DNA from 2 places in the Paenibacillus sp. A3M_27_13 genome. Region 2 is predicted to be linked to the other one. Evidence: predicted binding sites of a transcription regulator. Region 2 holds the regulator's gene; the other holds the start of a gene.
What was found. The regulator CtsR, encoded in region 2, represses protease genes until heat stress. The targets are predictions, from matches to a motif close to ATGGTCAATAAAGGTCAAACA.
Positions count from the first base shown of each region.

Region 1 (4,435 bases), on a different contig from region 2:
TGCTGAAAGAAAAGTGGAGCATTAGTGCAGATGACATTCAGACCAGCCAGTTTTATGTACAGCCTAACTACACCTATAACGAAAAAGAAGGGCAGAAGCTCAAAGGCTACACTGCCAACCATACACTTTCCGTCAAATACCGCGATTTGGATAAAATCGGTCAGTTGTTGGATGAGGCGACCAAGTCCGGAGCCAATAACGTAGATAATGTACGTTTTTCCGTGGAAAATCCTTCGACTTATGAAGAAGAAGCCATTACTAAGGCATTGGGAAGCGCACAATCTAAAGCCAGTGCTGTAGCTAAGGCAGCCAAACGCGGGTTAGGTGCTCTTGTGAGTGTGACGGTAGATGGCGGAGAAGCACAAATCTTTACACAACGTGAAAATGCCATGTCAAAATCGCTCTTGGACGTAGCAGGTGGCGGGACAGAGATACAATCGGGGCAAGTAACAGTGAAAGTTCAGGTGTCGGCTCAATACGAAATGAACTAATATAGATCATCAAACGAAGCCACAAGCGGCCAGCATCATGTGCAGGCTGGCTTGCTGGCTTTTTTTGTATACCGAAACCTTTTTGTAATGAGTCTGTCATAGCTAAGGGTTATTAGGTGTACATATTGAAATCGGAGAGTGTACAGATTGTAAACTACATACAATAGGGTATAGATATAATAATAAAAGTAGTTATCACACATAGACAATACAGATCATTAACAGGAGGAATATTTAATATGAGTAAGCATGCAAAAAAATGGGGTTCAGCACTGCTGGCGGCAGGGATTTTCGCAGGAGTCACAGCTGTTCCCGTTTCCTATATCCAGGCAGCATCGACGAAACAGCAGCAAGCGACAACACAGCAACCAGGAATCACCATCCAATGGAATGGTAAAACGTTGCCCGCTAAAGGTGTCCAAGTGAACGGGAGTACAATGATTCCGGTGGCCGCACTGCGCGACAGCTTGGGGATTCCAGTAAGCTATGATGCGAAAACAGCGACATATACCGTAGGTAGCGGGTACAATAAACTTTACATTATGGCTTCTTCCTCGGATGCCTACGTCAACGTCAATGGAATCAATACACGTAGTATGGATGCCAAACAGATCGCTGGGAAGCTATACATTCCTATGAGTTTGCTGAAAGACTATCTGGGCATAGATGCTCAATGGAATGCAGCTCAGAAAACAGTAACGCTGAGTAAAAGCCAGCTAAATCCGATTACAATTGCGTCTCAAACACTTCCAGCTTCGAGTAGTGCGAAGGTGTCCTACAAGATTAAGTACCCGCAAATCAGCGGTAGCCAGCTGAATTCTGAGGCTCAACAGGCCATTAACAATGTGCTTAAAAAGCATGCAGAAGGTATATTGGCAGCAGGCAAAAAGATGATGGCTGAGGGAGAGGCTACAACAGAAAGACCGTATGAGTTCGGAAATGATTTTGTGATTGCCTATAACAAAGATGGTATTCTGAGTGTGATTATGCAGGACTACTCGTATACGGGTGGCGCGCATGGCATGACGGCACGTAAAGGATATACGTTCTCGCTCGCTGATGGTAAACTGCTGCAATTGTCTGACGTATTGAAGGCAAATCCGAACTACAAAAAGTTCCTCAATGCTGATTTGAAGAAAAAAATCGATGCACTTCAGGCTGGCGAAGGATTCGGCAAATTTAAAGAGCTGGCGGCAGATCAGAATTTTTATGTGACGAACAGTGGAGTAACAATCGTGTTTGATTTGTATGATTATGCGCCATACGCGTATGGAATTCCGGAGTTTACCTACTCGTTCGGTCAATTGCTGCCTCAAGGCGGAAAGCCTTTTGCGGGACAGAATGAATAGTAGAAATAAATAAGTCCAATTGTCTATAACCTAAAAAACAATAAAGCAAAAAAGCTGCCTACCGGATAAGAAAGTCCGGAGCAGCTTTTTCATTTACCAGTTATCGAAAGAGGTAAATTTCTTCTCTTATACACCTTCTGGAGAGGAGCTAGTTAGCACTTTATCAATAATACCGTATTCCTTGGCATCATCAGCAGACATGAAGTAGTCACGGTCTGTATCTTTTTCAATGCGCTCCAGTGGTTGGCCTGTGCGATCTGCGAGAATGCGGTTCAGTTTATCACGCATTTTCAGAATGCGGCGTGCGCGGATTTCGATATCCGTTGCCTGGCCTTGTGCACCACCCAGGGGTTGGTGAATCATAATTTCACTGTTTGGCAAAGCGAAACGTTTACCTTTGGCGCCTGCATTCAGCAAAAACGCGCCCATGGAAGCCGCCATACCTACGCAAATCGTAGATACGTCAGGTTTAATGTATTGCATCGTATCGAAAATGGCCATACCAGCTGTAATGGAACCGCCAGGGCTGTTAATATACAAGTGAATATCTTTTTCAGGATCTTCGGCAGCCAAAAACAGCATTTGCGCAATTATAGAGTTGGCTACAACGTCATTGACGTCCGAGCCTAACAAAATAATGCGATCCTTTAACAGTCTGGAATAAATGTCATAGGCGCGTTCGCCGCGGTTACTTTGTTCTACTACCATAGGAACATAGCTCACGTCAAAAAACCTCCCTTAAATATCGTTAGTGGATTTGGTGGACATGCCGATTACACGTCCCTTATTTATAAACTGTTACCGTAATAACCACATGATAAACAATTTCAAACAAAAAGTCAAAGAAAGTCAAACTAATGATTAAAAAAAAGAGCCCTCAGCGCTCTTATTGGTTAAAACATTATATAGAAGCATCTAAGCGTTCATTTAAAATGGCGCGCCCGCGAGGAATCGAACCTCGATCTCAGGCTCCGGAGGCCTACGTCATATCCGTTGGACCACGGGCGCATAGTTGATTCAATGCAAACAACTAACTAATTAAACAGCTAATTGGAAACAAAGATGATTATATGATATACAGCAGTGAATTGCAAGCTTTTATTAAATGCGCATATTCAGATAAATGGTTGAGAAATATAGGTTCAGATAGACTTGCATATGGAGCAAATATTGGTTAAGATATACGTGGGACTTAAAAAGTTATCCCGGGACGTTTTGAGACCAGTTAGAGATAGAGCATTAGAGACAGAACTTAGAAGTGTGCGGGAGTGGAAAGCATGCGAAAGATATTAGAAATACAGAAGCAGCTTCTGCCCGACCTCATGGATGTTTTGAAAAAAAGGTACACGATCCTGCATCAGATTATGCTGTCCGATGTTGTTGGACGCAGAACACTGGCAGCTTCACTGAACATGACTGAGCGCGTGTTGCGCGCCGAAACCGATCTTCTTAAAGCTCAGGGGCTAATTGAGATTGAGAGTGTAGGCATGAAGGTGAGCAAAGCAGGACTGGATCTGCTGGAACAGCTGGAGCCGATTGCGAACAACTTGTTCGGCCTGTCCCAATTGGAGGACCAGATTCGTCAAGCCTATGGTTTGAGGAAGGTGGTTGTCGTTCCAGGGGATTCGGATGCTTCTCCGTTAACAAAGCAGGAGCTGGGGCGCGCTGGAGCAAAAGCGTTGCTGAGTGTTATGGACGACGAGGATGTGGTCGCTGTAACAGGTGGCACGACGATTGCCGACGTGGCGGAACAACTGGCACTACCTTCTAATGGCCCACTTAAGGGTGGGTGGTTTGTACCGGCACGCGGAGGTTTGGGAGAAAGCATGGAAATGCAGGCCAACACAATTGCTTCCACAATGGCTCGCAAGGTAGGCGCTCAATACCGTCTGCTCCATGTACCGGATTTGCTCAGCAATCATGCTTACAACTCCTTGCTTGAAGATACGAACATTCAGGATATATTGAACCTGATTCGCGAGAGTCGTATCATCATTCACGGGATAGGCAACGCCATAGCGATGGCACATAGACGTAAACTTGATCCCGAAACCTTTGCCCAGATCAGCAGTGAAGGAGCGGTAGCCGAATCGTTTGGTTATTACTTTAACGAAGATGGCGTCGTTGTTCACAGAATGCTGACGCTTGGACTCCGATTGGAGGACATTAGGCGTACCGATACGGTTCTAGGTGTAGCTGGAGGCAAAAACAAGGCGGCCGCTATTCATGCGGTACTGCGTTTCGGGCAAGAGGACATTCTAGTCACTGACGAAGGCGCTGCTGTTGAGATTGTAAGTCGTTATTTAAATGATTAATATAGGATTTATGAATAGTGTTGTCTTGACGGGCTTTCGGGTCTGTCTTGAATATATAAAACTAAACTAAACGAACTTTGGGAGGAACTCACTCATGACAGTTAAAGTTGGTATTAACGGTTTCGGACGTATTGGACGCCTTGCTTTCCGCCGGATTCAAAATGTGGAAGGTATTGAAGTAGTAGCAATCAATGACTTGACAGATTCCAAAATGTTGGCACATTTGTTGAAATATGATACAACACAAGGTAATTTCCAAGGACAAGTAGAAGTACATGAC
Region 1 covers NZ_JANAVE010000009.1:199,641-204,075, reverse strand. The annotation lists gene NLX82_RS23660 (SIMPL domain-containing protein) at 1-491, shown strand, start outside; gene NLX82_RS23655 (PdaC/SigV domain-containing protein) at 731-1,840, shown strand; gene clpP (ATP-dependent Clp endopeptidase proteolytic subunit ClpP) at 1,967-2,563, opposite strand; tRNA gene NLX82_RS23645 (tRNA-Arg) at 2,774-2,848, opposite strand; gene NLX82_RS23640 (sugar-binding transcriptional regulator) at 3,118-4,155, shown strand; gene gap (type I glyceraldehyde-3-phosphate dehydrogenase) at 4,250-4,435, shown strand, end outside.
Region 1: the regulator CtsR is predicted to act here: its motif matches at 2,676-2,696, upstream of clpP (ATP-dependent Clp endopeptidase proteolytic subunit ClpP).

Region 2 (4,435 bases):
AGACAGTTCGATGACTTTTTTGGCGCGTGGAGTATAGGCAATGTTCGTCGGTTGCTCTTGACCGCGTCCAATCAGCGTTTCCACTTCATCCTGGATTTTTTCCAGTCCCAGCCCTAAACCGATTAAGGCTTTCGCGGCTATTCCTTCACCTTCACGAATGAGGCCTAGCAAAATGTGCTCTGTGCCAATGTTGTTGTGTCCCAATCGAACAGCTTCTTCCTGAGCCAAAGCAAGCACTTTCTGTGCACGTTCCGTAAATCTTCCAAACATCATATATCCTGCACCTCCACAGTGTGTATTTCAGATCATTCTATATATTAAAGGGTTGTGCCTAATTTTTGCCGGATCAGCTTCGCCCGGTACATATCGCGCTCTTCGGTATTCATTTTATCCCCAAAGCTTTTTTGCAGGAACCCGGGTTGTGTCATCACATTCAGCTCATTCATCGCTGCGGTGGAAGGACGCTCCAAAATCCCTAAATCTACGCCAAGACGTACATCGGATAGCCGCTGTGCAGCCTCCTTGGAATCCAATACTGCTGCATATGACAAAATACCGAATGAACGCATCACCCGATCTGTAATTCGCAGCATAGATTCATTCATTAGCCTTTCTCTGGCAGAACGCTCGTGCTCAATAATTTGTAGCACCACGCCATGTAGATTCTCAATAATCTCCGCTTCGGTTTGTCCCAGTGTAATCTGATTAGATACCTGAAACAAATTTCCGACCGCTTCGCTGCCTTCACCGTAAATGCCACGAACTGTAAGACCTACCTGTGAAACAGCAGACAATATACGATTGATTTGATGAGTCATAACTAATGCAGGCAAATGCATCATCACCGAAGCTCTCATACCTGTGCCGACATTCGTCGGACAACTGGTCAGAAAACCTCTCCGATCATCAAATGCATAATCAACATGCGCTTCAAATGCATCATCAATAATCATAGCGCGTTCCCAAGCTTCCCTAACCTGACATCCCGGATATAAGCATTGGATACGCAGATGATCCTCTTCGTTTATCATAACACTAACCGATTCATCATCGCTAATTAAAACAGCACCGTTACGAGATTCGTTCGCCAAATTTGGACTAATCAAATGCTTCTCAACCAGCACCTGCTTGTCGATCTCATCCAACTCGGATATTTTCAACGTATGAAAAGTACCAAAACCGCCTAAATCATCATACTGAAGGATATCCGTCAATCGTTGAAGTGCTTCTTCCGACTGCTGATTGGTAGCAAGCATGGGAAAAGGCAGATGCTGCAAGTTACGCGCAATTCTCACCCGGCTGCTAATGACAATCTCCGAATCCGCAGCATCACCACGCATCCAGTCACTTAGCGGCTTCTCCGTAAACCGAATATTGGGCATTACGCATCCCTCCTACTCTTCACAAACTTTACTCTTCAGTCATTTCTTTTTCAAGCTCTCTGATTTGATCCCTAAGCTCAGCAGCTGATTCAAATTCTTCCTGTACAATATGCTGTTGCATCTCTTTTTTCAAATCGTCAATTTGCCGTTTAACCTTCAGTCGGCCTCCAGTGCGAACCGGAACTTTACCAACATGATTCGTACTGCCATGCACACGCTTGAACAGAGGGTCCAGACGACTATCAAAATATTGATAGCACGACGGGCATCCGAAACGTCCCAGCTTACTAAACTGTGCATAGGTCATGCCACAATCCTTGCATTGCAGGTTCTGCGGACCACTGTGGCCTGGAGATTGGCTCTTTGTACTGGAGTCAAAATCCAGCATCCCCGACAACAAGCTATGAATCGAAAATCCGTTAGGTGTTCCAGGGATCATCTCCCCTTTTTCCTTGGCACACGTCTCACAAATATGAAACTCTGTCTTTTCGCCATTCACAATTTTGGTGAAATGCAAAGTTGCCGGCCGCATATTACATTCTTGGCACAGCATAAAAGCACCTCCTTCAATGTCAGGATTTATACCAATCCCTACATCCAAACGTTAGTCTCTATTCACACACTATTTGGTCGCCAGCAACGAGATCAGCATAGCCTTAAGCAATCTTGCTCGCAGTTGATCACGATAGGGAAGCTTCAGTAATAATGTATCCCTTGATAAAGCAGCCTTCATTAAATTAGCTTCCCTTTTGCTTAAAAAATGGGCTTCCTCTAACTGATAAATTAGACCTTCTGCTGCCGATTGGCTTATTTCCTCCCCGATGCTCTGATGAAGATGTGTATGGATGGCATGCTGTGCAGGCAGCTGAATTCGCTGAATACGAATGTAGCCCCCGCCACCGCGTTTACTTTCCACCACATAGCCTTTTTCCAGCGTAAACCGGGTGCTAATTACATAATTAATTTGCGACGGCACGCAGGAAAAGCGGTCAGCCAGATCATTGCGCTGAATCTCCACTAAACCTTGGGGACTTTCCAGCAATATACTTTTCAAATATTGTTCAATAATATCGGAAACATTGCGCATTTCATCATCCTCCACTAACGGAAACGCAAGTATTCAAGTACATTTCACGCTCCACAGAGTCCGCCGTATATTGAACTTAACCAAACGGTAAAGTCACGAATCTAAGCTGTATTCAGGCTATTGCCTGATCTACATCCATTGGAATTGTACCGTTTTGTCTCTAGTGTGGCCTTTATTTGCGATTAATCATACACTTCTCTTATGTTCATAAGAGTCAGCTCCTAACTATACGCAAATCATTTCGATCCTCATTTACTTCTTTGCTATCAAAATCACCTTATACAGCTAATCCATCAGCATAGTACTTCTACAGAATCGCACTAGGCTTGATTGACTTTGACTTTCTTTGACTATATTCATATTATAGCACATTATTCATTTTTGCCAAGGGGTCAATACCATCTTTCGCAATCTAATTATGTTTTATACAATACCATAAAAAAACTCTTCCCATTACAGAAAGAGTTTTGAAAATTATGATAACCACACAAGTTATGTTCCCTGAAAGATGGAGCCTAAGAAGAACTAAATGGGCCTTTATCAGAAAAAATCCAATAAGAACGTTTGTTTTACCGGTATTACACGTTTAAGGGCAGACACAGACTCACTGCTGCCTTCAATACGCCCCCATTTATACAGATCATCAGCCTGCTGGTAGCCAAGCATCAGAGTCGTCAGTGACTGAATCCCAAGTTTTAAGTCAGCTACTATGGCGTTTTCAGATGAATTGCTTATATCCACTCTCTCCAGATGTCCTTGCCCCTCCGTAGTAATCGTTAATCTCCATAATCCATCATTCCATGGAGCATACCGATCAGTCAGATTTAAGGTTAAACTTGTTTCTTCTCCAATCTGTTCAAAAGGGTATCTTTCTATAAAAGCAGCTGCATCCACAATACGACCCATAAAATAAGGCACAGTTTCCTGTTGAATTCGTGGATCATCGAGTAAAAATGGCAGATTGTCATCTGCTGGAACGTAATTAAATTTACCTTGGGCTATCATTGAGTCATGATTTGCAAAATAAGTCCATAAAGCCCGACGAGCCGTCTCATTTTCATATACCAACTCATCACAATTCAACTGTTTATCTTCAATTTTGTATAGTGCATATCCCTGAGGATCGCCTGTTTCTGAGTAATATACCGCAGTTCGATAGTTCTCATTTAAAATCCGCTCTTGCCACCATTCCTTATCTCGTACCAGCGTGCCATTATAACGAGATGCATACGCTTGATACACTTGGTCCAATTCTAAAATATCTTTGACATCGCGTTTGACTGTACCTTCTGTTTTAAGTTTTGCAGGGAATTTTTCAATGGGAATGACGTACTTTTTGTATTCAATATACGTTTCCCATCCAAATTTACGATAGAAGGCAAAGGAGAATGGATGCAGAAAAGAAAGGCTTTGTCCCGCAGACTTCATCTCTTCAAGCGCATGCGTCAACAAGCGTGATACCATGCCTCCGCGACGCTTTTCTGGCCACGTTGCCACACCAGCAATGCCCCCCATATCAAAAACCTGACTGTTTATGTATACCTGTAGCGGTAACAAAGTCAGTTTAGCATTCAAGTCATGTCCGTCGAATATTCCCCATGTTTGCTCTGGTTTGAATTTCTTCTTGGATTTTTCCAGATCCTCCAGGGACATTGTAAACTGAAAAGCATATTGAGATAATTCAATAGCCGCTTCAAATTCCTCACGTTGTAATTGTCTGATCTCCATAACTTCGTCACCTCGCTCGTATACTTGGGCATCCATAAAAAAGATTATACACTTAGAGTGTGGCAAAGCCTCTTCCCTCTGTCAACCTTAGAAGCAGGTGGCCATCTAAAAACACATAAAAAAAGGATGATAATCTCAATGAGATTATCATCCTTTTCATCTTTGCTTGGCGACGTCCTACTCTCCCAGGACCCTGCGGTCCAAGTACCATCGGCGCTGGAGGGCTTAACGGTCGTGT
Region 2 covers NZ_JANAVE010000015.1:58,137-62,571, forward strand. The annotation lists gene clpC (ATP-dependent protease ATP-binding subunit ClpC) at 1-273, opposite strand, end outside; gene mcsB (protein-arginine kinase McsB) at 318-1,382, opposite strand; gene mcsA (protein-arginine kinase activator protein McsA) at 1,411-1,935, opposite strand; gene NLX82_RS27130 (CtsR family transcriptional regulator) at 2,005-2,469, opposite strand; gene NLX82_RS27135 (GNAT family N-acetyltransferase) at 3,010-4,197, opposite strand; partial or broken rRNA gene rrf (5S ribosomal RNA) at 4,362-4,435, opposite strand.